2 regions of the Streptomyces sp. NPDC013457 genome follow, and region 1 is predicted to be linked to the other one. Evidence: predicted binding sites of a transcription regulator. Region 1 holds the regulator's gene; the other holds the start of a gene.
The links. Region 1 encodes HspR, which represses chaperone genes until heat shock. Its sites were predicted from a motif close to TTGAGNNNNNNNNNCTCAA; they were not measured.
Positions count from the first base shown of each region.

Region 1 (14,627 bases):
GCGTCCCCAAGGACGCCACCGACGCCGAGATCAAGAAGGCGTACCGGAAGCTCGCCCGCGAGAACCACCCGGACGCCAACAAGGGCGACACCAGCGCCGAGGCGCGCTTCAAGGAGATCTCCGAGGCGAACGACGTCCTCGGCGATCCCAAGAAGCGCAAGGAGTACGACGACGCCCGCGCGCTCTTCGGCAACGGAGGGTTCCGTTCCGGAGGCCCGGGCGGCGGCAACTTCAACTTCGACCTGGGCGACCTCTTCGGTGGCGCCCAGGGCCCCGGCGGCGCGGGCGGCGGGGCCGGCGGCTTCGGCGGCGGTCTCGGCGACGTCTTCGGCGGACTGTTCAACCGGGGCGCGGGCGGCGGCGCGGGCACGCGTACGCAGCCGCGCCGCGGCCAGGACATCGAGTCCGAGGTGACGCTCAGCTTCACCGAGGCCGTGGACGGCGCGACGGTGCCCCTGCGGATGTCCTCCCAGGCGCCCTGCAAGGCCTGTTCGGGCACCGGCGACAAGAACGGCACGCCCCGGGTGTGCCCGACCTGCGTCGGCACCGGCCAGGTCTCGCGCGGCGGCAGCGGCTCGTTCTCGCTCACCGACCCGTGCGTGGACTGCAAGGGGCGCGGCCTGATCGCCGAGACGCCCTGCGACGTCTGCAAGGGCAGCGGGCGGGCCAAGTCCTCCCGCACCATGCAGGTCCGCATCCCCGCCGGTGTCGCCGACGGGCAGCGGATCCGGCTGCGCGGCAAGGGCGCTCCGGGCGAGCGCGGCGGCCAGAGCGGTGACCTGTACGTGGTCGTGCACGTCGACGCCCACCCGGTCTTCGGCCGCAGGGACGACAACCTGACCGTCACCGTCCCCGTCACCTTCGACGAGGCGGCGCTCGGCGGCGACATCAAGGTGCCGACGCTGGGCGGCCCTGCGGTGACGCTGAAGCTTCCGGCCGGCACCCCCAACGGCCGGACGATGCGCGCCCGCGGCAAGGGCGCGGTCCGCAAGGACGGCACGCGCGGCGACCTGCTGGTGACGGTGGAGGTCGCGGTGCCCAAGGAGCTCGACGACAAGGCCCGTGAGGCCCTTGAGACCTACCGTGAGGCGACGGCGGGCGAGGACCCCAGGGCAGAGCTGTTCCAGGCCGCGAAGGGAGCATGACCCGATGGACAGCAGACCGGGACGCAGCCGTAATCCGTACGAACTGACCGACGAGACGCCGGTGTACGTCATCTCGGTGGCGGCCCAGCTGTCGGGTCTGCACCCGCAGACGCTGCGTCAGTACGACCGCCTCGGTCTGGTCTCGCCGGACCGCACGGCGGGCCGGGGGCGGCGCTACTCGGCCCGTGACATCGAACTGCTCCGTACGGTACAGGCGTTGTCGCAGGACGAGGGCATCAACCTGGCGGGCATCAAGCGCATCATCGAGCTGGAGAACCAGGTCGCGGCGCTGCAGCAGCGGGTCGCCGAGCTGTCGGCGGCCGTCGAGGGCGCGGCGTCGGCGATGCGCCAGCGCGAGGCGCAGGTGCACGCCTCGTACCGGCGCGACCTGGTGCCTTACACGGACGTCCAGCAGGCGAGCGCGCTGGTCGTGTGGCGCCCCAAGCGCCCCGAGTAGAGCTCCGGGCAGCGCTCCGGGGAGATCCCGAGCAGCCCGGCCGGAACGCTCCGTACGACCGACGAGGCCCCCTCCGCTTCCCGCGGAGGGGGCCTTGTCGTACGCGCTACGGGATGAGTTCGGCCACGATGTTCGTCGCCGTGTCCCACCAGGGCGCCGCGCCCGTGCCGAAGGCGGCGGCGAGCGCGGTGCCGACGGCCCGGTCCAGCGGCTCGGGTCCGGTGCCGGTCGCCCACTCGGCGTCCACCTTGCCGTCCCCGGAGGACTCCAGGGTGCCCAGGGGGCGTCCGTCGCGGAGCAGCCGGCTCTCCACGTAGGAGCAGGGCACGAGCCGGTAGCGGATGCCGGAGAACACGGCGTCGACCCGGTACGAGCGCCGCAGGAGCCGCCCGCGGCCGGGCCGGATGCGCGCGGGCGCGCCGTCGACGGTGAGGGTGAGCCGGCCGGCGGCGCGGGTGCCGATGGGGATGAGCGGGTCGGGCTCGTCGCCCGGCGCCCGCAGAAGCTCCACGGTGGGCATCTCGTACCCGGAGACGCGCAGCGTCCCCGCGGGGCCGTCCAGGTCGATCTGTACGTACACGGTCAGTGTTCCTGCTCCAGGATTCCGGACTGGGCGATGAGGTAGCCGAGCTGCGCCCGGCTGCCGCTGCCGAGGGCGGAGGCGAGCTTGGCGATGTGGGCGCGGCAGGTCCGGACGTTCATGCCGAGCCGGCGGGCGATGGCCTCGTCGACGTGGCCCTCGACGAGGAGTTTGGCGATGGAGCGCTGGATGCCGCTGATGCCGTCCAGCGGCGGCTCGTAGGTGACGGGGTTGTCCAGGGGGATGGCCTGGAGCCAGAACTGCTCGAAGACGCCGACGAGGTACTCGACGAGGCCGGTGTGGCGCAGTTCCAGGGCGACCTGGCGGTCCCGGCTGGCGGGGACGAAGGCGACCTTGCGGTCCACGATGATGAGCCGGTCGATGATCTCCTCGAGCGTGCGGACCTCGACCTCGGGGCCGATGCGTTCGAGGTAGGCCAGGGTGATCGGCTGGTGCCGGGCGGTGTGCTGATAGAGCGTCCGCATCCGGATGCCGCGGCCGAGGAGCGGTCTGACGCGGCGCAGGGCCTCGCCGAAGGTGTGGGCGCTGCGGCCGCTGCCGGGCTGCACGGTCAGCAGCTCGGAGGAGCATTCGGCCACCACGCGGTCCAGGGAGGTGTTGATCCTCGTGAGGCCCTCCAGGACGGTGATCGCGTGGGTCGTCGTGGGGTCCTGGACGCTGACCGACATGAATGGCTCGAACGCGTCGGAGAGTTCGATGCTGAGACGTCTACGCTCCTGGATCTCCTTCTCGATCGGGAGCAGCAGTCGGGCCAGCGCGGCCGAGGGGGGAACCGGCCGGAGCCACTGGACGTCGTCGGGGTCGGGCCGAAGGAGGTCGAGGTCCATCAGGCAGGGCGTCGATTCGATGTCCGACCGGGCGATACGTCCCGTACGCAGGGCCTCTTTATAGACCCGTGTGCCCGCTTCGCACAGCTCGGCGTGCGTATGAGGATGCCCCGTTTTATCCGGTTCTATTCGCATATGTACACCCCCAGGCTTTTCCGATACAGGAACATGATGCATTGAGCCAGTGGTGGAAACGTGAGGAGTGAGCCATCGTCGTGCCTGCGGGGGAGCAGGAGATACACACCAAGTGAGGTTGCTCGGTCATGGCCAAGAAGCTCATACGCACCGTAGTTGGTGTCGCGTTCATAGCTGCTGCCGCGGTCGGCGCGGTGGCAGTCACCGATGATCCGGGCTGGGGCCTCGCTCCGCAGCAGGTCGTCGCCAAGGCGGGCGACCCTGGCTGGGGCGCAGCGCCGGCCGACTCCGACCCTGGTTGGGAGTCCGTGCGGGCATGACGGTTCCCGAAGATCCTCGATTCCGGCGTGAGATGGCGGCCGCTTACCGCTCCGGGTGGCATTTCATCGACCTCGTCACAGCCGTGCCGCACGGTGGCGATTCGTTGATGGTCACCCTCTTCGGTGAGCCGATCATCATCACGCGCGGGGACGATGAGGATATTCGCGCCTACCGATGTCTCCGGAAGCCCCGTGGCGCCCCTCAGCCCGTCCGCTGTGCCATCCGGTACGGCATGATCTTCGTCAATCTCGACCAGCGTGACCACCAGCTCGTCGAGTCCGAGACCATCACCGCCACCCCCCGCAGTGCCTGAGCGGTTCCCCCGTCGTTGTAGATCGCTCAGGTGCTTCCCCCACACAGCGGCGCCATCGCGGACCTGAAACGCGATGGCGCCGTTGTGCTGTGCCCGTGACCCCCCACCCCGTGCCCCACCCCGTGACCCACCACCCCGTAACCGCGCCGCCCGGCACCTCACCGGGTCAGGCCCGGCCCATGGCCCGGGTCAGCGCGATCTCGATGACGACCCGGTCGGGGTTGGGCGCCGGGACCCGGCCGTAGCGCGTCGCGTACCGGTCGACCGCGTCGGCGACGACGTCCGGCTCCGTACGGATGCGCGCCACGCCCTCCAGCGTCGCCCAGCGCCCCTTGTCCACCTGGCAGACCGCCACGCGCGCGCCCTCCGCGCCCGCCGCCAGGACGTTGGCGACCTTGCGGCTGTGCTTGTTGGTGATGACCCGGGCGATGCCGTTCTCGCCGCCCTCGGGGTCGTAGGTCACCCCCACCGCCACCACGTGCGGCGTGCCGTCCGCGCGCGGGGTCGTCAGGGTGGACATGTGGTACTCGCGCCAGAAGCTGAGATACGCGTCGTCGGGGTTCCTCGGGTCAGTCGCCATGCCCGGAACCTACCCGTGGCACGGGCCCGCGCGACACCTTGAGCGGAATAGACTCAACTTTGTGTACGCTGGACCAGTCATGGACCGTGTGGAGCCGACGTCGAGGAGGAGACAGCGCACGTGGACGCCGAACTGACCAACAGGAGCCGGGACGCGATCAACGCGGCCACCGGCCGCGCCGTGTCCGCGGGACACCCCGACCTGACCCCTGCGCATCTGCTGCTCGCGCTTCTGGCCGGTCAGGACAACGAGAACATCGTCGACCTGCTCGCCGCCGTCGAGGCGGACCAGGCCGCTGTACGGTCCGGAGCGGAGCGGCTGCTCGCCGCCGAGCCCAGCGTGACCGGCTCCACGGTCGCGCCGCCGCAGCCCGACCGTGAGCTGCTCGCCGTGATCGCCGAGGCCGCCAGGCAGGCCAAGGAGCTCGGGGACGAGTACCTCTCGACCGAGCACCTGCTCATCGGGATCGCGGCGAAGGGCGGACAGGCGGGCGAGGTGCTGGCCCAGCAGGGGGCCGGCGCCGGGAAGCTGCTGGACGCGTTCGAGAAGAGCAGGGGAGGACGCCGGGTGACCACACCCGACCCGGAGGGTCAGTACAAGGCGCTGGAGAAGTTCGGCACGGACTTCACGGCCGCCGCGCGCGAGGGGAAGCTGGACCCCGTCATCGGGCGCGACCAGGAGATCCGCCGCGTCGTCCAGGTGCTCTCCCGCCGCACCAAGAACAACCCGGTCCTCATCGGCGAGCCCGGCGTCGGCAAGACCGCCGTCGTCGAGGGCCTCGCGCAGCGGATCGTGAAGGGCGACGTCCCCGAGTCCCTCCGCGACAAGCGGCTGGTCTCGCTCGACCTCGGCGCGATGGTCGCGGGAGCCAAGTACCGCGGCGAGTTCGAGGAGCGCCTGAAGACCGTCCTCTCCGAGATCAAGGCCAGCGACGGCCAGATCATCACCTTCATCGACGAGCTGCACACCGTCGTCGGCGCGGGCGCCGGGGGCGATTCGGCCATGGACGCCGGCAACATGCTGAAGCCGATGCTGGCCCGCGGCGAGCTGCGCATGGTCGGCGCGACGACCCTCGACGAGTACCGCGAGCGGATCGAGAAGGACCCCGCGCTGGAGCGCCGCTTCCAGCAGGTCCTGGTCGCCGAGCCGAGCGTCGAGGACACCATCGCGATCCTGCGCGGACTCAAGGGCCGGTACGAGGCCCACCACAAGGTCCAGATCGCCGACTCCGCGCTCGTGGCCGCGGCCACCCTCTCCGACCGGTACATCACCTCCCGCTTCCTCCCCGACAAGGCCATCGACCTCGTCGACGAGGCGGCCTCCCGGCTCCGGATGGAGATCGACTCCTCGCCTGTCGAGATCGACGAGCTCCAGCGGTCCGTGGACCGGCTGCGCATGGAGGAGCTCGCGCTCAAGAACGAGACCGACGACGCCAGCCGGCAGCGCCTGGAGAAGCTCCGTCGCGACCTCGCCGACCGCGAGGAGGAGCTGCGCGGGCTGACCGCCCGCTGGGAGAAGGAGAAGCAGTCCCTCAACCGCGTCGGTGAGCTCAAGGAGCAGCTCGACGAGTTGCGCGGCCGCGCCGAGCGTGCCCAGCGCGACGGCGACTTCGACACCGCCTCCAAGCTGCTGTACGGCGAGATCCCGACGCTGGAGCGCGAGCTGGAGGAGGCCTCGGAGGCCGAGCAGGAGGTCGCCAAGGACACGATGGTGAAGGAGGAGGTCGGCCCCGACGACATCGCGGACGTGGTCGGCTCCTGGACCGGCATCCCCGCCGGCCGCCTCCTGGAGGGCGAGACGCAGAAGCTGCTGCGCATGGAGGACGAGCTCGGCAGGCGGCTCATCGGCCAGACCGAGGCCGTACGGGCCGTCTCCGACGCCGTGCGCCGTACGCGCGCCGGGATCGCCGACCCCGACCGTCCCACCGGCTCCTTCCTCTTCCTCGGCCCGACCGGCGTCGGCAAGACCGAGCTGGCGAAGGCGCTCGCCGACTTCCTCTTCGACGACGAGCGGGCCATGGTCCGCGTCGACATGTCGGAGTACGGCGAGAAGCACTCCGTCGCCCGGCTCGTCGGCGCGCCTCCCGGCTACGTCGGCTACGAGGAGGGCGGCCAGCTCACGGAGGCGGTGCGCCGCCGGCCGTACAGCGTGGTGCTGCTCGACGAGGTGGAGAAGGCGCACCCGGAGGTCTTCGACATCCTGCTCCAGGTCCTCGACGACGGCCGGCTCACCGACGGCCAGGGGCGGACGGTCGACTTCCGCAACACCATCCTGATCCTCACCTCCAACCTGGGCAGCCAGTACCTGGTGGACCCACTGACCGGGGAGGACGAGAAGAAGCAGCGGGTCCTGGAGGTGGTGCGGACCTCCTTCAAGCCGGAGTTCCTCAACCGGCTCGACGACCTGGTGGTCTTCTCGGCCCTCGACAAGACCGAGCTGGGGCGGATCGCTCAGCTCCAGATCGACCGGCTCGCCAAGCGGCTCGCCGAGCGCCGGCTCACGCTGGACGTCACGCCGGCGGCACTGGCCTGGCTGGCCGACGAGGGCATGGACCCGGCGTACGGCGCCCGGCCGCTGCGCCGTCTGATCCAGACGGCGATCGGCGACCGGCTCGCCAAGGAGATCCTCGCGGGCGAGGTCCGCGACGGCGACACGGTCCGGGTGGACCGCTTCGAGGACGGGCTGATCGTGGGCGCGGCGCAGTAGGCGGGGCGCGGTGACCAGGCCGCGGTCAGGTGTCGAAGGCCAGCAGATGTACGAGGGCGGACTCGCCCTCGTACGTCACGGTCACGTCGACCGCGACCGGGCCGCCGGGCTCGGCCTCACCGTCGTACTGCACATTCAGGCAGAGGTCGTGGTCGCAGAACTGGGGCTTGTCGGGTTCCGTGCCCGGGTAGGTCCCGGCGAGCCACTGCGCGGCTTCGCGGCGAGGCATCCGGAAGTCGGCCGTGACCTGGGTGTCCAGCCAGCTCGCCTGGGTGCACCGGGGCTCCGCGGCGCTCTTGGGCAAGGTCGCCTGTGCCCATTCCATGGCGTCCGCGCAGTCGACCGGCTTCGCCTCGGTGGACTCGTCGAAGGCCATCGCTCCCCAGGCCAGCAAGGCGACCGGGCCCCCGCAGAAGATCGACACCAGCACTGACACCCAGACCCACGTCGACGCGCGCGGCCTCACTTTTTCCCCCAGCGGCCTCACTTTTTCCCCCATAGGAACCAGATCTTGTCAGCCCGCAGCGGATCGCGGGAGCCGGGGCTTGCGCCGTACCGCCCGGCATGGGGGAGGATGGCGTCAACCGTACGAAGGGATATTCACGGTGAGCATCGACCCGTCCTCGATTCCGAATTTCGGGGGCCAGCCCCAGCCTCAGGCAGCAGGACCGGCGGGCCCCGTCGTCCCCGACCAGGATCTGGTCAAGCAGCTCCTGGACCAGATGGAGCTGAAGTACGTCGTCGACGACGAGGGTGACCTCGCGGCGCCGTGGGAGGAGTTCCGGACGTACTTCATGTTCCGCGGCGAGGAGGACCAGCGTGTCTTCTCGGTGCGGACGTTCTACGACCGCCCGCACTCGGCCGACGACCGCGCCAAGGTTCTCGACGCGATCGACGACTGGAACCGCCGCACCCTGTGGCCCAAGGTCTACACCCACCTGCACGAGGAGGAGGACGGCTCCGCCACCCTCCGCCTCATCGGTGAGGCGCAGATGCTGATCGGCACCGGCGTCGCGCTGGAGCACTTCGTGTCCTCCACCGTCAGCTGGGTCCGCGCCTCCATCGAGTTCGACAAGTGGCTCGTCGAGCAGTTCGGCCTGGAATCCCCGGAGGACAAGTCCTCCGACGGCGACGAGGCCTGAGCCGCCACGGGGCCGGCATCGGCCCCCGTCCCCTCAGAGGGCCATGCGTGCGAGCGTCAACGCGTACGCACCGAAGCTGAACGACAGCCCGGCCAGCGCGGCGATCACCACGATCGCGGCCCTCGGCCGGGCTTTCGTCAGTGCCCGCGCCAGCGGGAGGAGCAGCGGGAACGCGGGCAGCAGGAAGCGCGGCTTGGACTCGAAGAAGCCGGAGCCGCCGACCGTGATGACCACGAGCACCGCCGTGTAGACCAGGACCGGCAGCGGTGGCCGCTCCACCAGCGCGAGCAGCGCGAAGAGCAGCACCCCCGCGCCCGTGATCAGCAGCGCCATCGCGAAGCCGAACTGCGTCGGCCCCCGCAGCATCTCCAGGACGAAGCGCAGCGCGCCGCGCCCGAGGTCGAAGCGGGAGGTCCAGCCGTCCTGGACGGCGAAGTAGCCGCCGAGCAGATCCCCGCGCCGAGCACCCACCCAGAGCAGGTACGAGAGCCAGCCGACCGGTGCCAGCACGGCACCCGCCCACACCCGTGGATCGCCCCGGCCGTCTCCGCTCCCGCGCCCGCGCCACAGCGCGCACCCCGCCGCGACCAGGACCGCGGCCGCGATGGCGACGCCGTTGGGGCGGGACAGGCCGGCCAGCGCGGCCAGCGAGCCGGCCCACAGCCAGCGGCCGGTGAGGAGCGCGTACAGCGACCAGGCGGCCAGGGCCGTCATCAGCGGCTCGGTGTACGCCATCGAGAGCACGATCGAGTGCGGCAGCAGGCCCCAGAGCAGTACGAGCAGGACGGCGGTGGGCCGTCCGTGGAGCCGCTCGCCGATCAGGTAGATCCCCCACGCCGCGACTCCGGCCGAGAGCCAGGACAGGAGCAGCCCCGCCGTGCCGCCCTCGACGGGCAGGACCGTGGTGACCGCGCGTACCAGGGCGGGGTAGAGCGGGAAGAACGCCAGGTCGGACTGGACGACGCCGTCGGGCCAGTGGAGCGTGTGGCCGTAGCCGTGCGCGGCGATCCGGGTGTACCAGTCCGAGTCCCAGGACGTGGCGAGCAGCGCCCGCGGTGAACGCCCGATGTGCCAGGCCCAGGCCGCGAGCACCAGCATCCCGGTCAGCCGGGCCGCGGCGAACAGGCCGAGCGCGGGGGCGGCCCGGTACAGCGAGGCCCGCCAACGGGGGACGCTCCGGGCGCCGGCGGTCGTGGCCCGGCGGTCGAGTGTCTCGGCGGACAGGGTGCACCTCCGTGCGCACGGGAATCGAGAGCGCCCCGCGATCCGGGATCAGCCCGACAAATCGGTCTACCCGACCATCGGCGTGGCACGGAGGAAGCGCGCGCGAGCGCGGGGCCCACCGGGTGAAAAATCCCCGCCGCCGGGGCGGGCCGATGCCCGGGGTCCGCCCCGGCGGGCCCCACCGGCGCCGAACGGCGCCCCGCCGTCAGCCCGCGAGGCCCTTCAGGCGGGAGACCGCCTCCTCCAGGACGTCGACGCGCTTGCAGAACGCGAACCGGACGAAGGGCTCGCCCTCCGCGCGGTGGTCGTAGAAGACGGCGTTGGGGATCGCCACCACGCCCGCCCGCTCCGGCAGGGAACGGCAGAAGGCGAAGCCGTCGGTCTCGCCGAGAGGGCGGATGTCGGTGGTGACGAAGTAGGTCCCGGCCGGGCGGTAGACCTCGAACCCCGCCTGCGCCAGGCCGTCGCTCAGCAGGTCGCGCTTGGCGCGCAGGTCGGCGCGCAGGGTGTCGAAGTACGTGTCCGGCAGGCGCAGCGCCTCCGCGACGGCGTACTGGAACGGGCCGGACGCCACGTACGTGAGGAACTGCTTGGCGGACCGGACGGCGGAGGTGAGCTCCGGGCTCGCCGTGATCCAGCCGACCTTCCAGCCGGTGAAGGAGAAGGTCTTGCCGGCGGAGCCGATGGTGACCGTGCGCTCCCGCATCCCCGGGAGGCTCGCGATCGGCAGGTGCTCGGCGTCGTCGAAGACCAGGTGCTCGTACACCTCGTCGGTGACGACGAGCAGATCGCGGGCGACGGCGAGCTCGGCGATCGCGGTCAGCTCGGCGCGGGTGAGGACGGTGCCGGTCGGGTTGTGCGGGGTGTTGAGCAGGATCAGCCGGGTCCGGTCGGTGACGGCGGCCCGCAGCTCGTCCAGGTCCAGCCGGTAGGCGCCCTCGTGCGGCCGGAGGGTGACGGGGACGCGCGTGCCGCCCGCCATCGCGATGCACGCGGCGTACGAGTCGTAGTACGGCTCCAGGGCGATCACCTCGTCGCCGGGCTCGACGAGTGCGAGCAGCGCGGCGGCGATCGCCTCGGTCGCGCCCGCCGTGACGAGGACCTCCCGGTCGGGGTCGTAGGCGAGGCCGTACCGCTTCAGCTGGTGCTCGGCTACGGCGGTGCGCAGCTCGGGCACACCGGTGCCGGGCGGGTACTGGTTGCCGCGCCCGTCGCGCAGCGCCCGGACCGCGGCCTCCCGGATCTCCTCGGGGCCGTCGGTGTCGGGGAAGCCCTGTCCGAGGTTGATCGCCCCGGTCCGGACGGCGAGCGCGGACATCTCGGCGAAGATCGTCGTCCCGAACTCGGCGAGCCGGCGGTTGAGCAGCGGTCGTGTCATGCCCGTCATCCTGCGGTGAAGCTCTGGACTTCCTCAAGTGCGCTTTGGGCCGCGGGCGCGGGGGGCATCCCCCTGTCACACAAGACCTACGGGGGTGTCACTCATGGAAGCTCTGTTCATCGGAGTCGTCATTCTGTTCGTGGTGGCAGGTATCGCCTCATCCATCGGCGGCCGGTCGCGGCGCGGTGGCGGCCGGTCGCGGCGCGGTGGCGGCTGGTCGGACGGCGGCGGAGGCGGCTGCGGGGGCGGTTCGTCCTGCGGCGGCGGAGGCGGCTGCGGGGGTGGCGGCGGGGGCGACTGACACGGGGCAGTCGCCCTCATGTTCACCCAGGTGCCCGGCCGCTCCAACATCCGCCGGGCACCTTCGTGTTGGAGCCGTTCGTCGAATCCGATTGAACAATTGAACTGTGGGGTCCCCGAAGGGGATGGAAACCACGGCAAGTTGGGTAAAAACGCTGCGAGTCGCTCGAAGTCCATGATTCCCTCGCACTTGATAGAGACAGCCCTCGGACCGTGTGTGGACCCGAGCCGGCGATCCCCCACTCCCGTTGGACCCTTCTCCGGGGCGCCCCCGGCCCACCCGTCAAACCGTGTTTGCGGAGCCGACCCATGCTCACGACCCTGAAGACCTCCTACACCGATACGCGTGCGGCCGATCTGGCCTGGGCCCTCGGGCGCGAGCCGCTGCCCGCCCTCGCCGTGCTCGACCTCGAACTGGCGGGCGCAAAGCTGCAGTTGCGGCTGCTCGGCGCCTCCCATCAGGTGCTCCTGGAGGAAGAGCAGCACAACTGCTCGGAGACCGTCGCCTGTATGGCCGGCAGCAGTACGCCGCTGCCGCTGGGCGTCTCCAAGCGCATCGGCGGCTGGGAGTACGAATTCGCCGCCCGCGTCGAGAAGCTCTCGCACGGCTCCTTCGCGGGCCGTGCCCAGGAGTTGCTCGCACTCGTCGCCGACCATCCCAACGGCCTCGCGGGGACGTTTCCCGGCTCCCCGCACGCCTTCACCGCGATGCTGGCCCAGCGCCACGAGGGCCAGGTGCGGTGGCGCACCTGGCACGCGTACCCACAGGAAGGGCAGTTGGTGGTCACCCGGACGCGGATCGGCGTTCGTATGCCCGCCCCGCTGTAACGCGCCGCCCGGAAGCTCCATGTGCACTCGTGTGGGTGACAAGCGGCGACAGATGTGTGACGTAGCGTTACGAACATGATCGATCCGCCCCTGACCATGCCACCCAAGAGGGTGACGCGGCTGCCCGTGCGGCCGAGAGCGGTTCGGTTTCCGGTCCTCGTCGTCGTCTTCGTCTGCGCCGCCTGCGGTCTCGTCTACGAGCTGGAACTGGTCGCCCTCGCCTCGTACTTGATCGGCGACTCCGTCACCCACGCCTCCGTCGTGCTGTCCGTGATGGTCTTCGCGATGGGCGTCGGCTCGCTGCTCGCCAAGCGGCTGCGCTGCCGCGCCGCCGTCGGCTTCGGGCTCGTCGAGGGCGGACTGGCGCTGATCGGAGGCTGCTCGGCCCTCGTGCTGTACGCGGCGTTCGCCTGGCTGGGCGAGGCGCGGTACGTCCTGGTGGCGTTCTCGCTGGCCATCGGGGTCCTCATCGGGGCGGAGATCCCGCTGCTCATGTCGCTGATCCAGCGGGCGGAGTCGGCGCGTTCCCCCGGCGTACGGGAGAAGGACAAGGCCGCCGATCCGGCCGGGACGGTCGCCGACCTGTTCGCCGCGGACTACGTCGGCGCGCTCGTCGGCGGGCTCGCCTTTCCCTTTCTGCTGCTGCCCTGGCTCGGCCAGGTCACCGGCGCGCTCGTCACCGGAGGGGTGAACGCGGTGGCGGGCGGCGGGCTGGTGCTGTGGCTGTTCCGGCGCGACCTGACCGCCCGCTCCAGGGCCCTGCTGATCGGCATGAACCTCGCCGTCCTCGCCGTCCTCGCCACCGCCGCCGTCCTCGTGGACGACTTCGAACGGGCCGCGCGCCGTGCGGTGTACGGAGACAGCGTGCGTGTCGCCGTACAGACCGAGCTCCAGGAGGTGGTCGTCACGGGGGAGCGGGGCAGCGCGCCCGACCTCTTCGTCGACGGCCGGCTGCGGGCCGGGGGCGAGGACGGCTCCCGGTACCACGAGTCGCTCGTGCACCCCGCGATGAACGGGCCGCACGCGCGCGTACTGATCATCGGCGGCGGCGACGGTCTCGCCGCCCGCGAGGTGCTGCGCTATCCCGGAGTCCGCGCGGTCACCGTCGTCGAGGAGGACCCCGGAGTCGTACGGCTCGCCCGGAGCCACCCCGAACTGGCCGCGCTCAACCAGAACGCCCTGCGCGACCCGCGCGTCCGGGTCGCCTCCGAGGACGCGTTCCGATGGCTGCGCGAGACGGCGACGACCGGCCCCGGAGGGGCTCACGAGGGCCCGCGCGAGCGGTACGACGTGGTGATCTCGGACCTGCCCGATCCCGGGATCTCGGCCGGGACGAAGCTCTACTCCGAGGAGTTCTACGGACTCACCGCCCGGGTCCTCGCCGACGAGGGGCGACTCGTCGTGCACGCCGGATCGGCATCCGCCCGCCCCCACACCTTCTGGACGGTGGACTCCACCCTGCGCGCGGCCGGCTTCGCCACCCGGGCCTACAGCGCGCACGGCCGCGGGGCGCACCTCGCCGCCGGTCCCGACCGTGCCGACCGCTCGGAGGGCACGGCGACGGGGACGGGCGACTGGGGCTTTCTGCTCGCGGCCGCGGGCACCTACCCACCCGAGCTGCGCCTCGCCGCCGACGCGCCCCGGCTCCGGTCGCTGACGGCCGGCGCCCTGGTGACGGGAGCACGGGCGGCCGAGCGGACCCGGGACGACCGGGGCGCCCCGCCGCCGCCCTCGACACTGGTCCACCCGCGGTACGGCGGCTGACCTCGTGAGGGTCCGCCGCCGCGGACCCGGGACAAACAGGCGACGACGACGCCCGGTCTGAGTAGGCTCGGCTTCCATGGAGCATGAGGTGTTCGTTCCGGTACCGGCCGAGGTCCTCCGCGCGACCCTGACGGACCCCGCACGGGTGGCGCGCTGCGTCCCCGGTCTCCAGCAGGACGCGGAGGTGGGCCCGCTCGCAGGGCGCCTGAAGATCCGGGCCGGCGGCAACACGATCACCTACCGGGGCGCGCTGCGGCTGACCGAACGGGGCGATGGCGTCGCCGTCGAGGGCCAGGGCACCGAGGTCCGAGGCAAGGGCTCGGTGCAGCTCGCGCTGACGATCGCGATCATCCCGGCGGCCGGCGGCACGACGCTCGCCTTCACCGGCGCCGTGAAGGGCGCGGGCCGGCTCTCCGACCTCTCCGAGGAGGCCCGGGAGGCGGCGGCCCAGCGGCTGATCGGCAAGTTCGTGGAGAGCCTGGCCGCGGCCGCGCAGCAGGGCGGCGCGGAGAACGGCCGGGCGGTGAACGGCCGGGCGCTGAACGGCGGGGCGGCGAAGGAGTCCGACGACGTGTCCGGTGCGGAAGCCGGGACCGCGGCCGGGCCCGGGGACGAGCCGGGCCCCGAGTCCGGCGCCCAGTCCGGCGCCGAGCCCGGGTCCGAGCCCGAGCCCGGGTCCGAGCCCGAGCCCGGATCCGCGTCCGCGGACCGGGCCGTGGGCGACGCCGTCGACGCGATCGACGCGATCGACGACGACGAGGCCGACAGCGACAGCGACGGTGTCGACGACGGCGTCGAGGAGCCCCACCGCCCGTCGGTCTTCGAGACGCCCGTCCCCCCGCCCTCACTCGACCCGTTCGAGGGCGGGGACTTCGAGGACGCCCCCGTGCAGTACCCCGCCGAGCC
Region 1 covers NZ_JBICBL010000014.1:208,670-223,296, reverse strand. Annotated here, with positions in the region: gene dnaJ (molecular chaperone DnaJ) at 1-1,145, shown strand, start outside; gene ACF1G2_RS31830 (heat shock protein transcriptional repressor HspR) at 1,150-1,602, shown strand; gene ACF1G2_RS31825 (hypothetical protein) at 1,709-2,182, opposite strand; gene ACF1G2_RS31820 (helix-turn-helix transcriptional regulator) at 2,185-3,165, opposite strand; gene ACF1G2_RS31815 (hypothetical protein) at 3,294-3,485, shown strand; gene ACF1G2_RS31810 ((2Fe-2S)-binding protein) at 3,482-3,799, shown strand; gene ACF1G2_RS31805 (pyridoxamine 5'-phosphate oxidase family protein) at 3,966-4,379, opposite strand; gene clpB (ATP-dependent chaperone ClpB) at 4,500-7,085, shown strand; gene ACF1G2_RS31795 (hypothetical protein) at 7,111-7,521, opposite strand; gene ACF1G2_RS31790 (YbjN domain-containing protein) at 7,691-8,227, shown strand; gene ACF1G2_RS31785 (glycosyltransferase family 39 protein) at 8,261-9,451, opposite strand; gene ACF1G2_RS31780 (pyridoxal phosphate-dependent aminotransferase) at 9,657-10,838, opposite strand; gene ACF1G2_RS31775 (DUF2617 family protein) at 11,439-11,957, shown strand; gene ACF1G2_RS31770 (polyamine aminopropyltransferase) at 12,033-13,721, shown strand; gene ACF1G2_RS31765 (SRPBCC family protein) at 13,798-14,627, shown strand, end outside.

Region 2 (14,627 bases), on a different contig from region 1:
GGGGAGGACGGTGAAGTCCGTGCCGCCCTTGTTGATGACGTCCTGCTTGGCGCGGACGACGCCCTCCAGGACCGGGTCGACCGCCTCCAGGTGCGAGGGGTTGGCGGCGAGCGAGACCTTGATCTGCTCGCCGTCCAGGCCGGTGAAGGTGCCCTCGGCGCCCAGGTGGTACTTCACGTCGCCGGAGCCGTGCATCGACTTCGGGTCGAGGTTGCCCTCGAACTCGCGGAAGATCTGCGCGTACGACTTGCCCACGATGTTCGCCAGGACGTTCAGGCGGCCGCGGTGGGCCATGCCGATGACGACCTCGTCCAGGCGGGACTCGGCGGCGGAGTCGATGACCGCGTCGAGCAGCGGGATGACGGACTCGCCGCCCTCCAGGGAGAACCGCTTCTGACCGACGTACTTGGTCTGCAGGAAGGTCTCGAACGCCTCGGCCGCGTTCAGGCGGCGCAGGATCCGCAGCTGCTCCTCGCGCTCCGGCTTGGAGTGCGAGCGCTCGACGCGGTCCTGGATCCACTTGCGCTGCTTCGGGTCCTGGATGTGCATGAACTCGACGCCGGTGGTGCGGCAGTACGAGTCGCGCAGCACGCCGAGGATGTCGCGGAGCTTCATCATCGACTTGCCGGCGAAGCCGCCGACCGCGAACTCGCGCTCCAGGTCCCACAGGGTGAGGCCGTGCTCGGTGATGTCCAGGTCGGGGTGCTTGCGCTGGCGGTACTCCAGCGGGTCGGTGTCGGCCATGACGTGGCCGCGGACCCGGTAGGAGTGGATCAGCTCGAAGACGCGGGCGGCCTTGGTGACGTCGTCGTCGTGCGAGGCGTCGATGTCCTTGAGCCAGCGGACCGGCTCGTAGGGGATCCGCAGGGCCTTGAAGATCTCGTCGTAGAAGCCCTCCTCGCCGAGGAGGTAGTTCGCGACGACTCGCAGGAACTCGCCGGAGGCGGCGCCCTGGATGACCCGGTGGTCGTACGTCGAGGTCAGGGTCATGACCTTGGAGATGCCCAGCTTGTTCAGGGTGTCCTGGGAGGTGCCCTGGAACTCGGCCGGGTAGTCCATCGAGCCGACGCCCATGATCACGGACTGTCCGGGCATCAGACGCGGCACGGAGTGGACGGTGCCGAGGCCGCCGGGGTTGGTCAGCGAGACCGTGACGCCGGTGAAGTCCTCCATCGTCAGCTTGCCGACGCGGGCGCGCTTGACGATGTCCTCGTAGGCCTGCCAGAACTCGAAGAAGTTCAGCGTCTCGGCCTTCTTGATGCCGGCGACGACGAGCTGGCGGTCGCCGTTCGGCTTCACCAGGTCGATCGCGAGGCCGAAGTTCACGTGGTCCGGCTTGACCAGGGTCGGCTTGCCGTCCTTCTCCGCGAAGGAGTGGTTCATCGACGGCATGGCCTTGATCGCCTGCACCATCGCGTAGCCGATGAGGTGCGTGAAGGAGATCTTCCCGCCCCGGGCGCGCTTCAGGTGGTTGTTGATCACGATCCGGTTGTCGAAGAGCAGCTTCACCGGGACGGCGCGGACGGACGTGGCCGTCGGCACCTCCAGCGAGGCGTTCATGTTCTTCGCGACGGCGGCGGCGGGGCCGCGCAGCGTGATCAGCTCGGGGCCGGCGGGCGCCTCGGCGGCAGGGCGCGCGGCGCCAGCCGCTCCGGTGGAGCCGGTGCTCGCGGCGGGCGCGGCCTTCGCGGGCGCCGGAGCGGCGGCGGCGGGCTTCGCCGGAGCCGCCGCGGCGGGCTTGGCGGGCGCCGGGGCGGCAGCGGCCGGGGCAGCGGCGGCCGGGGCCGGGACGGCCTTGGCGGGAGCCTGGGCGGGCGCCGGAGCGGCGGGCGCGGCAGGTGCGGCCTGTGCGGGGCTCACCTGCGGCGCGGCGGCCGGAGTCTCCGTCGCACCGGGCTTGTAGTCGGCGAAGAAGTCCCACCAGGCGCGATCGACCGAATTCGGGTCCTGGAGGTACTGCTGATAGATCTCGTCGACGAGCCACTCATTGGCGCCGAAGGCGGTCGCAGGGTTCTGACCCTGCCCGTCTTGGCCGGTGGAGGTACTCGGGGTACTGGGGGACTGAGACGACACGGCGGTAACCGCCCTCTTCCGCTTCACAAGGTGATGGACAGCGGAAATAAAGGCTACGCCTCCCTGACCGACAGGTGCAGGCCGGGCAGCTCCAACGTCGCGCAAGTCACACTTGACGCGGTGTTTCGGGGCAGGGAATGGCGGGAAACAAGCGTGGTTCTGCCTCCCGTGGGTACAGGAGACCCGGGTTGCGGCCCGTGAGGCACGCATCCCTGACCACGTCCTGATCGTGTCCTGTTCATGTACACGCAGAACATGTGCTTCCGGTTCGACCCTACGTCAATCGCGCGCCGGAATGCTTCCCGGAAGAGTGACCTGGATCCGGCAGCCCCGTGACGATTCGGCCACGCCGATCTCGCCGCCGTGCAGATCCACCGCCCAGCGGGCGATCGCGAGCCCCAGACCCGTACCGCCGTCGCTGCCCTTGCCGGACTGCGCCGGCACCTGCCCCCGGTTGAACCGCTCGAAGACCGTGTGGCGGAGCGACTCCGGGATGCCCGGGCCCTCGTCCTCGACCTCCAGGGCCAGCGAGTCCGGCCACGACCCGCGTCGCGCACGTACGGTCACCCGGCCGTGCGGAGGGGAGTGCTTCACCGCGTTGTCGATCAGGTTCGCCATCACCTGGTGCAGCCGCTCGGCGTCCGCGTGCGCGGTCAGCTCGGGCGGTGAGACGTCCAGGTGCAGATGGACGTCCGTACGGTTGTGCAGCCCCGACGTCGAGGACAGACCGCGCTGGGAGGCGGCGAGGTTGGCTTCGCGGAGCACGCCGGAGAGGTACGGCCAGACTTCAAAACGCCGTGCCTTGAGCGTGACGACACCGTTGTCAAGACGTGACAGGTCGAGCAGCGTCTCGACCAGCCGGCCGAGCCGTTCGGTCTGCTTCAGAGCCGTCCGCATCGTCTCCGGGTCGGCCTCGGAGACGCCGTCGACGACGTTCTCCAGGACGGCGCGGAGGGCGGCGATGGGGGTGCGCAGCTCGTGCGAGACGTTGGCGACCAGCTCCTTGCGGTTCAGGTCGACCGCCTCCAGGTCGTCCGCCATGCGGTTGATCGTCGAGGCGAGGTCGCCCAGCTCGTCACGGCGGTCCGCGCCGCGCACGCGCCGGCTGAAGTCGCCGCGTGAGATCGACCCGGCCACCGTGTTCATCTCGTCCAGCGGCGCCGTCAGGGACTGCGCCACGAACTGGGTGATCAACAGCGTCGCGATCATCGCGAAGATCGTGATGTAGCGGAACTCCGTCGAGGTCCGGATCGCCACCAGCGCGAGCCCGGAGGTCAGCAGGACCGCCCCGACGACCAGCGTGCCCAGCTTGGTCTTGATCGAGATCACGATCCGGCGCCTGCTCCGGCGCTCGGGGCGCTGCCCCCGGCGTCTCATGACGCCGGCGTCTCCAGTGCGTAACCGACGCCGTGGACCGTACGGATCCGCTCGGCCCCGATCTTCCGGCGCAGCGCCTTGATGTGGCTGTCGACCGTGCGCGTACCGGAGGCGTCCGCCCAGTCCCAGACCTCGGCGAGCAGCTGCTCGCGGGAGAGGACCGCGCGCGGGGTGTTCGCCAGGCAGACCAGCAGGTCGAACTCGGTCGGCGTCAGATGCACGTCGTCGTTGCGGACCCTGACCCGGCGCTGCGCGTGGTCGATCTCCAGCTCGCCGAGGCGCAGGATCCCGCTCCGCGGGGTCACGGCCGCCAGAGCGGCGCGCTCCACCCGGCGCAGCAGGACGTGGACCCGCGCGGCCAGCTCGCGCATCGAGAACGGCTTGGTCATGTAGTCGTCGGCGCCGACGCCGAGCCCCACCAGCATGTCCGTCTCGTCGTCCCGCGCGGTCAGCATCAGGACCGGGACCGGACGCTGCGCCTGGACCCGGCGGCAGACCTCCAGGCCGTCGAAGCCGGGCAGCATCACGTCGAGGACCATCAGGTCGGGCTGCCAGGCCTCGGCAGCGTCCACGGCCGCCGGGCCGTCGGTCGCCGTCTGGACGAGGAAGCCCTCCGCGCGCAGCCGCGCGGAGATCGCTTCCACGATCGTCGTGTCGTCCTCGACGACCAGCACTCGTCGCTGCGCACCCGGAGTGGCCGCCGCACCGTGATGAGTGGTGTGTGTCTGCTCCATTGCCCCGCCTCGCATCGCTGGTGTCGGCCAGCAGCCTAGAGGCACGGGGAGCGTCCCGGCTACGCAGGCCTTACGGCGAGGTGCACCACGTCAGGGACGCCCCGGGCAACCGGGATCTCTTCCGTCCGTACCCCGCTGAATCCGGCATTCCGCAATGACTCTTCGAAATCGGCGGACGGCCGGGCGGACCACACGGCGAGGATTCCGCCCGGGTTCAGGCGCCGTGCGCAGGCCTCCAACCCCTCGGCGGAGTAAAGGCTTTGGTTGTCCTCGGTCACCGTCCAGTCGGGTCCGTTGTCGATGTCCAGGCAGAGGGCGTCGTAGTGGTCCGGGGAGGTGTGGAGGTGCTCGACCAGGTCCGTGTGAAGGATCACGTTGCGCGGATCGGCCAGAGCCGCTCCGGAGATCGCGGCCAGCGGTCCCTCGTGGTGCCAGTCGATGATCGCCTGCTCGCGCTCGACGACCACGATCCTGGCCCAGCGGGGGTCGGCGGCGGCGTGTGCGAGGGAGAAGCCGACGCCGAGCCCGCCGATCAGCACGGAGGTGCCGGGCCGGCCGCCGAGCGCGTCCATCGCCGCGTCGATCAGCAGCCGCTCCGAGCGGCCGTCGGAGGTGTCCATCAGGAAGGTGCCGTTGGCGATGATCTCGAAGTGCTCGTCGCGCCGGCGCAGCACGACCTCGCCGTACGGTCCCTCGCGGCGGTCGAGGGTGACGGGCTGGGACATGGGTACTCGCTCCGATCGGGCTCTCGGGGTCGTCGTGGCCGTCCATCCTTGCGGGATGCCGGTGGCCGGGACAACCGGAAGAGAGCGGTCCGGGGCCGGGACCCCACGGGCCGGCCCCGGACCGGGTGCGGGGTCGTCAGGAACCCCGCGGTCGAAGGGGATCGGATCCTGGATATCGGATCGTGGATCCGATCTATTGGATCCAGCGATCTCGGATCTGCGAGGCCGGATCCGATCTGTTGGATCCGGTCCGTTGGATCCGGTCTCAGATCGACAGGCCGTGGCCATGGGCGAAGACCGGGTCCGCCGTGTCGTTCGGGACGTCGGGGCGGGCCGCTTCCACCGCCGCCATCGAGCGCGGCAGCTCGAAGGGGAGCCGCCCCTCCGCCGTCGCCCGGCCGAACGCCACGTCGAGCAGGGCGTCGTCGCCCGCCCCGTAGTCGGCGATCAGCGCCGCCGCCCGTTCGGCACGCCTACTTCAAGGAGCGGTACGCGCGCGTGCTGCGCCACACCGTCGACCTGATGGAGGCGGCGGTGCGGCGCGGGGAGCTGCGGGAGGGCGTCGACTGCCGGACCGTCGCGCAGGAGCAGCTCGCCGTCATGGACGGTCTGCAGCTCCAGTGGGCGCTGGATCCCGGGGCGATGGACATGCCGGGGCGCGTACGGGAGTACCTGGACCGCCAGTTGAGGGGGATCTCGGCGACGGGGGAGGGGCTCCCGGGCGCCCGGTGAGGGGTCCGGGCGTGAGGGCCGTCAGGGGCCGGTCGGGGGGCCGCCGTCGGGCAGGGCCTCGAAGACGCGTTGCAGGGCGGGAGGACGCTCGCCGTCCGCCGCGACGACGACGCGGTACCGGTACGTGAAGACGTACCGGAAACCGTCCTGGACGGTCGCGCCCGTCGGCCGGGCGGGGACCTTGGCGTACGCCGGGTCCTCCAGCGCCGCGCGCAGCTCGGCCACTTCGGCGGCGGTCATACGGCCCGCGCGCGGCTCCTCCGTCCCGGAGCGGGTGGTGTAGCTGCCGTCGTAGTGGACGACCAGCTGGTTGCGGACGCCGGCGAGCCCGCCGTTGACGTTCACCTCGACGAGGACCTCGCGCGGACCGGGCTCGTGGTCGTTGTGCACGGTCCCGTCCGTCGCGGTCGGGACCGGCGGGACGGAGACGTCGCCGGTCCGGTCCGGAGTCGGTACCGATGCGGATGCCGGGCTTCCCTCCCGGGGCGCGGCGGGCCCCGGCGGGGTGCCCTGGTCGCCGCAGCCGGTCAGCGCCAGTACCGGAACCAGCGCCGCCGACGCGGCCCAGAGCCTCGCGTTACCGCCCTTGAACGTCATGGACACGATCCTGCCCTCACCCGACCCGGTTGACCAGGGCCGCGAGCGCGGCATCGAGGCGGGGACCGTACGGCCCGCTCCGTACCGCCAGGTCGACGGCGTCCGCGCACGCTCTGCACCGTTCGAGATGGGCCTCGGCGTGGCCGAGGACGTCGGTGGAGAGCTCCCCGCGGGCGTACGCCTCCACCCAGTCCGCGGGCAGATGCCGATGCCCCGCGGGCGCGGGCGCGGGGGCGAGTGTGGGCAGGGACGTGGACGCGGGGGCGGGCGCGGGGGTGACGGGGGGCGAGAACTCGGTCATGCGGGGGCCGCTTTCGGAGGTGGGGGCGGAGTGGGGCCGGAGGCCTGGTGAGGGACGACGGCGAGGATCCGGGTGGAGGTGGAGGTGGAGGCGAATGCGGAGGCCGGGACCTGGTCCGGAGCCGGGGCGGCGGCCCGGTCCGGAGCCGGGGTGGTGGCCCCGTCACGGGCGGGGGCGGGGGACCCGGTCGAGGTCATGGGCACCTCCTCCACCCGTTCCCGGGCCCCCGCCGTTCCCCCGGGCGCCGTCCATCGCCTCCGCCTCGCCCTGGGCCACGAGCCACTCGCGCAGCCGGGCGCAGCCGCGGGCTGCGCGGGCCTTGACCGTGCCTTCGGGGACGGCCAGGCGCTCGGCGGTCTCGCGGACGCTGTAGTGCTGGAGGTAGCGCAGCTCGATGACCTCGCGCTGCGGGGCCGGGAGCCCGGCGAGCGCGTACGCGACGGCCGCGTAACGGGGCGAGGAGGCCAGCAGGCACTCCTCCGCCGAGGGCGCGGTTCCGGCGGAGGCGGGCGTGTGCTCCCGGGCCCTGTCGGCGAGGGCCCGCTGGCGGCCGGCGGCCCGTTCGAGGTCGATCGCGCGGCAGTGGGCTATTCGCCGCAGCCAGGCGGGGACGCTGCCCTCGTGGAAGCCGGAGGCGCTCTTCCACACGGTCAGGAAGGTCTCCTGGACGGCGTCCTCGACGGTCTGGGCGGGGAAGCCGCGGTTGAGGAGATGGGCGAAGAGGGGGCCCGCGTGCCGGGCGAAGAGCCGGGACAGCGCGTCCTTGTCGCCGTCGGCGACGGCGTGGACGAGTTGCCCGTCGCACGCGTCGTCCTCGACCGCCGGCCGGTCCTCGGTGCACTGCCCGCACCCGGGATAACTCGTCGTCACGACCGGTGAACGCACGGGAAGGGTACGGAGGTTGCAGTTCCGCGTGTTTTTCCCGATGCGCGGGATACCGGCGCCCGGCGCCCCGCCCCACCCCTTACGGCCGGCCGGCCTCCTGGCGGCGCACCATCTCGGCGATCCACGTGGGGGCGAAGGGAGAGGTGCAGTTCGGGGCGGTCGGGTAGTCCTTGAGGACCTCCAGGCGCTCGCCGATGCCCACCGCGCGGGCGCGATGCTCGGGGTGCTGGATCCCGATCTGGGCCAGGCAGGCGTTCATCGCCCACTGCAGCCGGTCGGGGGCGTCCTTCATCTCCGCCTCGACGACGTCGAGCAGTCCGTCGAGGTCCAGGCCGGCGGGCTTCTTCACCACACGCTCGGCGGTCAGCGCCCACCCGGCGCTCGCGACCACCGGGTCCGGGTCCGCCGACCAGGCGAGGCGCAGCTCCTCGGCGTGCGGGCTCTTCTTCACCACGTAGTTCACGAGCCAGTCGTGCACCTTGGGGGCCCGCGCCTCACGCACCATGGTGTCCAGCTCGTCCCGCCCGAACGCCTTCGGGCGGCAGATCAGCAGCGCCAGAAGCCTCGCGGCGGTGTCGTCCGTCGCCCAGAGGTCGCGGGCGAGATCCTGCTGCGTCCTGAGCTCCTTCGCGAGCGCGCGCAGCCGGGTGAGGTTCACGCCGTGATCGTCACCGCGCTTCTCGTTCGCCGCGCGCATCTTCGGGTCCTCGAGCCCGGCCAGGTCGGTCATGACCCGCGCCAGCGTCGCCCCGGCAGCCCCGGCAGCCCCGGCAGCCCCGGCAGCCCCGGCAGTCCCGGTCGTCACCTCGGTCACCTCGGTCTCCTCGTCCTCGCTCGCGAAGGAATCCAGCCTACGGCCGGCCGAATCCGATACGTCCTGCCGTGCCCCGATCGCTCAGAGCGAACGCCGCTCGGGGAACAACCCAAGGCTCATGTGCATTGAGTCCACATAGCTCAACTTGACTGCCGAAGGGGAGATCATGGCTTCCGAGTCCATGGCGTCCGCGCCGCTCACTCTGCCTGTGCTGCCGCTCGACGACGAGGTCGTGCTGCCGGGAATGGTGGTGCCGCTCGACCTGTCCGACAACGACGTACGCGCGGCGGTCGAGGCCGCCCAGGCCGCCGCCCCTTCCGGGGCGGGCAAGCCCAGGGTGCTCCTCGTGCCCCGGGTAGACGGGACGTACGCGGGGACCGGCGTCCTCGGCACCGTCGAACAGGTCGGCCGGCTGTCCGACGGCGACCCCGGCGCGCTCATCCGCGGCCGCGGCCGCGTCAGGATCGGCGCCGGTACGACGGGCCCCGGCGCCGCCCTCTGGGTCGAGGGCACCGTCGTCGAGGAGGCCCTCCCCGACCCGCTGCCCGGCTCCGTGACCGAGCTGGTCAAGGAGTACAAGGCGCTGGCCACCAGCTGGCTGAAGAAGCGCGGCGCCTGGCAGGTCGTGGACCGTGTCCAGCAGATCGACGACGTGTCCGCCCTCGCCGACAACTCCGGCTACTCGCCGTTCCTCACCCTGGAGCAGAAGGTCGAGCTCCTGGAGACCGCCGACCCGGTCGCCCGCCTCAAGCTCGCGACGGCCCTGCTCCGCGAGCACCTGGCCGAGCAGGACGTGGCCGAGTCCATCGCGAAGGACGTCCAGGAGGGCGTCGACAAGCAGCAGCGGGAGTTCCTGCTGCGGCGCCAGCTCGACGCCGTACGCAAGGAGCTGCGCGACCTCAACGGTGAGACGGACGGCGACGAGTCCGACGACTACCGGGCCCGCGTCGAGGCCGCCGACCTGCCCGAGAACGTACGGGAGGCGGCCCTCAAGGAGGTCGAGAAGCTGGAGCGGTCCAGCGACCAGTCCCCGGAGGGCTCCTGGATCCGCACCTGGCTCGACACCGTCCTCGAACTGCCGTGGAACGAACGGACCGAGGACCAGTACGACATCCAGGGCGCCAAGGCGGTGCTCGACGCCGAGCACGCGGGCCTGGACGACGTGAAGGAACGGATCACCGAGTACCTGGCGGTCCGCAAGCGGCGCGCCGAGCGCGGGCTCGGGGTCGTCGGCGGCCGTCGCGGCGGCGCCGTCCTGGCCCTGGTCGGCCCGCCCGGTGTCGGAAAGACGTCGCTGGGCGAGTCCGTCGCGCACGCGATGGGGCGGAAGTTCGTCCGCGTCGCGCTCGGCGGCGTACGGGACGAGGCGGAGATCCGCGGCCACCGCCGTACGTACGTCGGCGCGCTGCCGGGCCGGATCGTGCGGGCGGTCAAGGAGGCCGGGTCGATGAACCCGGTGGTCCTGCTCGACGAGATCGACAAGGTCGGCTCGGACTATCGAGGCGACCCCGCGGCCGCGCTCCTCGAAGTCCTCGACCCGGCGCAGAACCACACCTTCCGCGACCACTACCTGGAGGTCGAACTCGACCTCTCCGACGTCGTCTTCCTGGCGACGGCGAACGTCCTGGAGGCCATCCCGGAGGCGCTGCTCGACCGGATGGAGCTGGTGCGCCTCGACGGGTACACGGAGGACGAGAAGGTCGTCATCGCCCGCGACCACCTGCTGCCCCGGCAGCTGGAGCGCGCGGGTCTGGAGCCGGGCGAGGTGGTCCTCGAGGACGCGTCGCTGCGGAAGCTGGCGGGCGAGTACACCCGTGAGGCGGGCGTACGGAACCTGGAGCGGTCCATCGCGAGGCTGCTGCGGAAGGTCGCGGCGCAGCACGAACTGGGCGACCGGGAGCTGCCGTTCGCGGTCGGCGTCGACGATCTGCGCGGGCTGATCGGGCGTCCGCACCACATCCCGGAGTCGGCCCAGGATCCGGCCGAGCGCCGCACGGCGGTGCCGGGCGTGGCGACCGGGCTGGCCGTCACGGGCGCGGGCGGTGACGTCCTCTTCGTGGAGGCGTCGCTCGCCGACCCTGAGACGGGCGCTGCGGGGCTGACCCTGACGGGCCAGCTGGGCGACGTCATGAAGGAGTCGGCGCAGATCGCGCTCTCCTTCCTGCGGTCGCACGGCGCGGAGCTGGAGCTGCCCGTGATCGGCCTGAAGGACCGGGGCGTGCACATCCACTTCCCGGCGGGAGCGGTGCCGAAGGACGGCCCGAGCGCGGGCATCACGATGACGACCGCGCTGGCGTCGCTGCTCTCCGGCCGGCTGGTCCGGACGGATGTGGCGATGACCGGTGAGGTGTCGCTGACCGGTCGCGTCCTCCCGATCGGCGGTGTGAAGCAGAAGCTGCTCGCGGCCCACCGGGCCGGCATCACGACGGTCGTGATCCCGAAGCGGAACGAGGCGGACCTGGACGACGTCCCGGCCGAGATCCTGGAGAAGCTGGAGGTTCACCCGGTGACGGACGTCCGCCAGGTCCTGGAGATCGCCCTCGCGCCCGCGGAGGTGACGGTGAGCGCGGCCGCGTAAGGGGTTCCGGTCGCAGCCGCCGGCGCCGCTCGCGGTTCCGGCGGCTGCGAGAAGCGGGGCGCCCCTCACCGGGGCGCCCCGCTTCTCCCGTGCCCGGCGGCGCGCGGGGCGGGAACATCGAGGGAGGGCGCTCCGTTGACGCTCTGCCGACCACTCGCACCACGGACCGAGGAGTGCCTTGACCCAGACGCCGTCGACCGGCCCCGACCCGCAAACCCTCCCGTCGCCCCCGCACACCCTCCCGTCGCTCACAGCCCTCCCGTCGCTCACCGCCCAGGCGGAGCGGCTGATCGAGCTCGGGGTGCACGAGCTCGCCGGGATTCCGGCGGACGAGCTGCGTGCCTTCGCCACGGGAGCCGGCGGCGGGCGGGTGGACGCCCTGCTCGCCGTGCACCCCGACCGCGCGCCCGCCTCCGCCCTCGCGCCGCTGCTCCGCCGTGACGACAAGCCCGGCTTCGTCGTCGTCGACATGCCCGACGTCGACGACTTCGCGCCGCTCGACACCGTCGAGCTGCCGGACGCTCCCCTCTACCTCGTCTCCGGCGTCGACCGCGGAGACCGCATGTCCAACTGGAGCCCCGACGAGGCGCTGCCCGCCCTCGCCGCCGAGGACCGCACCCCGCTGCTGCTCAGCGAGGGCATCCACTGGGTCATCCAGCAGCCGGCGGCCCTGGAGCGGAACCTCTGCTTCATGACCATCGGCTCCCGGCTCCGCAAGGCGAACGGCGCCTTCGACGCACGCACCCCGGCGATCTGGATCAGCAACGGGACCGGGCGGGACGGCCGCGAGCGGCGCAACGCCCCGAAGGTCGGATGGTGTTGGTGGAACAACCGTCACACCTGGCTCGGCTTCGCCTCCACCACGGGCCGGAGCGTCTGACGAGGAGCCTGCCGATCCGGCCGTACCGTCACGACACGTTCCGGCGCCGCGTCAGGAGCAGGCTGCCCGCGGCGAAAGCCGCCAGGGCGCCCGCTCCGGCGAGGGCCAGGGGAAGCGGGGACGGGGAGGTGCGCGCGGCCTCGGCGGAGAGCGCCGGGGCCTGCTCGTCGCCACCGTGGCCCGCGTGGCTCACCGTCGAACGGTCGGCGCCCGCGGCGATCCCGGCCTCGCTCGGCGCCGAGCCCGCCACCGTCGTCGCACCGCCGTAGGTGACGTCCGAGCAGCTGTAGAACGCCTCCGGGCTGTCGTTGCGCTGCCAGACCTTGTAGACGATGTGGCGGCCCGTGCGCGCGGGCAGGTTGCCGGTGAAGTTGTAGTAGCCGTCCGCCGAGGTGCGCGGCGTGGCGTAGGTGGCCACGGGCGTCGCGTCCAGGTCCGACCACTTCAGCGGCTTCGTGGGGTCGAAGCCCTGCTTGGTGATGTAGACCGTCATCGTGCCCGAGTGCGCCGCCGTGACCCGCACCTTGAAGTCGAAGGATCCCGCCCCGACCGCCGTCGCGGGCCAGTCGGTCCGGGCCCAGTCCAGCGCGCGGTACTTCTCGCGGTTGGCCGAGCAGAGCTTGCCGTCGGGGATGACCACCTGGTGCTGCCCGTTCGCGTTGGCGATGTTCACCTCGTTCCAGTCGTAGAGCGGCTGCGTGCCGGAGTCGGCGACGAGGTCCTTGCAGACCTGTGAGTCGGGGGACTCGGGCCCCTCCGCGTAACAGGCCGCGACCCGGCTCACCGGGTTGAAGACGGCGCCGTGCGCGCCCGCGGTGGACGGGGTGAGGGGGATCAGCGCGGCCGCGGACAGGGTGACGGCTGCGGCGGTGCGGCGGTACGAGGACGGCATGTCGGGGCTCTCTCTCGTGCGTGGGGGAGGACGGAACGAGCAATGAGCGGGTGGCGTACGGAAGTTGAAAGCCGCACGCGTCGCCCCAGAGACTCGCATTGGTCCATACCAATCGGCAAGAGGGGGAGCGAAAATGACGGGGAGAGTGCAGGGAGGCGGAGGGGAAAGGCGAAGGCGGTCCCCCGGGCGCGCCGCCGCGCACCCGGGGGACCGCCGAACGAGGGCGAAGGCCTGCTCAGCCGTTCGCCAGCGCCTGTACCCGCGAGAGGTCGCCGTTGAAGCGGTTGTGGTCGCCGACCGTCGGACCGGTCGAGGTGTACTGCCACATCGTGTAGTACGCCCAGCCGGCCGGCAGCGTGCCGACCGTCGACGCGTACCGCGCGACCCACAGCGGGTTGCTCGCGCCGAAACCGCCGTAGTTGCCCGTGCACTGTGTCCACCAGCTCGTCGCCGTGTAGATCACCGCGTCACGACCGGTCCGCGCCTTGTAGCGGTTGAGGAAGTCGCGGATCCATGTGACCATCGCCGACTGCGACTTGCCGTAGCAGGTCGCGCCGTACGGGTTCCACTCGATGTCCAGCGCACCCGGCAGGGTCCTGCCGTCCCTCGACCAGCCGCCGCCGTTGTCGACGAAGTAGTCCGCCTGCGCCGCGCCCGTCGTCGTGTCCGGGGTGGCGAAGTGGTACGCGCCGCGGATCATGCCCACGTTGTACGAACCGTTGTACTGCTGCGCGAAGTAGGGGTTCTTGTAGTAGGTGCCTTCCGTCGCCTTGACGTAAGCCCACTTCACCCCGCTGTTCCACAGCGTCGACCAGGCCACGTTCCCCTGGTGGCTGGAGACGTCCACGCCTTCGGTCTGGGCCGCCCGGGGCGTTCCGGGCGTGCCGCTCCGGCCGTCGTGCTCGACGACACCCATGCCCATGTGGGCGGAGCCGCGTGGGGGGACGGCGTCGGCGTCGGCAGCGTTCGCGGGGCCGGAGAGGGTGAGGGGCAGGAGGAGGGCCAGGGCCGCGAGAGCGGCGCCGGCGAGGGTCTTTCCGGATCTGTGCACGGGCATTGCGTGCCTCCGAAAGGCTCGGTGGGGGAGCGTGCCGGGACAGTCCTGGTGTGGACATGTCACCGATGACGCTACGCACGTAGACCGGTTCGGCGGAAGGGGGGCCGGGTGCCGCCGTTGGTCTATGCCTGCGAAATACTGAAGGAGCTGCGGCGATGACCGCGGACGAAAGAAACTTTCAGCGACCGGAAAGCGCGCGAGGGGTGCTGACGTGCACGGAAGCGGTACGGGGAGTGAAGGCGAACCCACGGCGAGGAGTGGTGTGGACCAGGAATTCCTGGCCCTGGAACGGGAACTGGCGGTCTTTCTGCGCCGCGCCCGCGCCCAGTCCGGCGAGATGGCCCGCGAGGTCCATCCCGAGCTCGAATCCTCCGCGTACGGCCTCTTCGTACGGCTCGACGACACCGGGCCCCAGCGCGCCACCGAACTCGCGGGCTACTTCGGCGTCGGCAAGGCGACCATGAGCCGCCAGCTGCGCGCCCTGGAAGAACTCGGACTCGTCGCCCGCGACCCCGACCCCGCCGACGGGCGCGCCTCGCTCGTCCGGCTGACCGAGGAGGGCCGGCTCCGCTTCCGGCGGGTGCGGGACGCGCGGCGCGGGCGGTACGTCCGCAAGCTCGCCGACTGGGACCGCGGCGAGGTCGCCGAACTGGCGCGCCTGCTCCACCAGCTGAACACCCGCGCCGAGGGCTGAGCCCCGGCCCGGGCCGGGTGCGTCCGGGTCGGGTGCCTCCGGGCCGGGTGCGTCCGGGTGCGTCCGGGCGGGGCCGGGCGGGGCCGCCTCAGAGAACCGCGTACGCCGCCGTCGCGTCGTCGTGGAGCTTCCCGCGAAGGGGTCGGCCCGCCGCCTCGTTCCCCTCCTCCAGCGACCGGACGCGCGCCAGCAGTCCGTGCGCGCCCTCCTTGCCGAGCACCCCCATGCAGTCGGCCCAGTCGCCCTGCCCGAACAGCTCCACCCAGCGCGCCGCCCCGTCCGTGAGCG
Region 2 covers NZ_JBICBL010000004.1:472,237-486,863, reverse strand. Annotated here, with positions in the region: gene ACF1G2_RS14020 (multifunctional oxoglutarate decarboxylase/oxoglutarate dehydrogenase thiamine pyrophosphate-binding subunit/dihydrolipoyllysine-residue succinyltransferase subunit) at 1-2,073, opposite strand, end outside; gene ACF1G2_RS14015 (ATP-binding protein) at 2,353-3,450, opposite strand; gene ACF1G2_RS14010 (response regulator transcription factor) at 3,447-4,184, opposite strand; gene ACF1G2_RS14005 (spermidine synthase) at 4,244-4,909, opposite strand; gene ACF1G2_RS14000 (hypothetical protein) at 5,175-5,318, opposite strand; partial or broken gene ACF1G2_RS13995 (TetR family transcriptional regulator C-terminal domain-containing protein) at 5,399-5,641, shown strand; gene ACF1G2_RS13990 (hypothetical protein) at 5,663-6,238, opposite strand; gene ACF1G2_RS13985 (hypothetical protein) at 6,255-6,539, opposite strand; gene ACF1G2_RS13980 (hypothetical protein) at 6,536-6,736, opposite strand; gene ACF1G2_RS13975 (RNA polymerase sigma factor) at 6,702-7,424, opposite strand; gene ACF1G2_RS13970 (DNA alkylation repair protein) at 7,504-8,154, opposite strand; gene lon (endopeptidase La) at 8,405-10,816, shown strand; gene ACF1G2_RS13960 (DUF5701 family protein) at 11,103-11,696, shown strand; gene ACF1G2_RS13955 (lytic polysaccharide monooxygenase) at 11,725-12,588, opposite strand; gene ACF1G2_RS13950 (lysozyme) at 12,824-13,645, opposite strand; gene ACF1G2_RS13945 (MarR family transcriptional regulator) at 13,857-14,339, shown strand; gene ACF1G2_RS13940 (hypothetical protein) at 14,428-14,627, opposite strand, start outside.
Region 2: a site for HspR is predicted at 8,364-8,382, ahead of lon (endopeptidase La). Genes of this name have one in related genera too.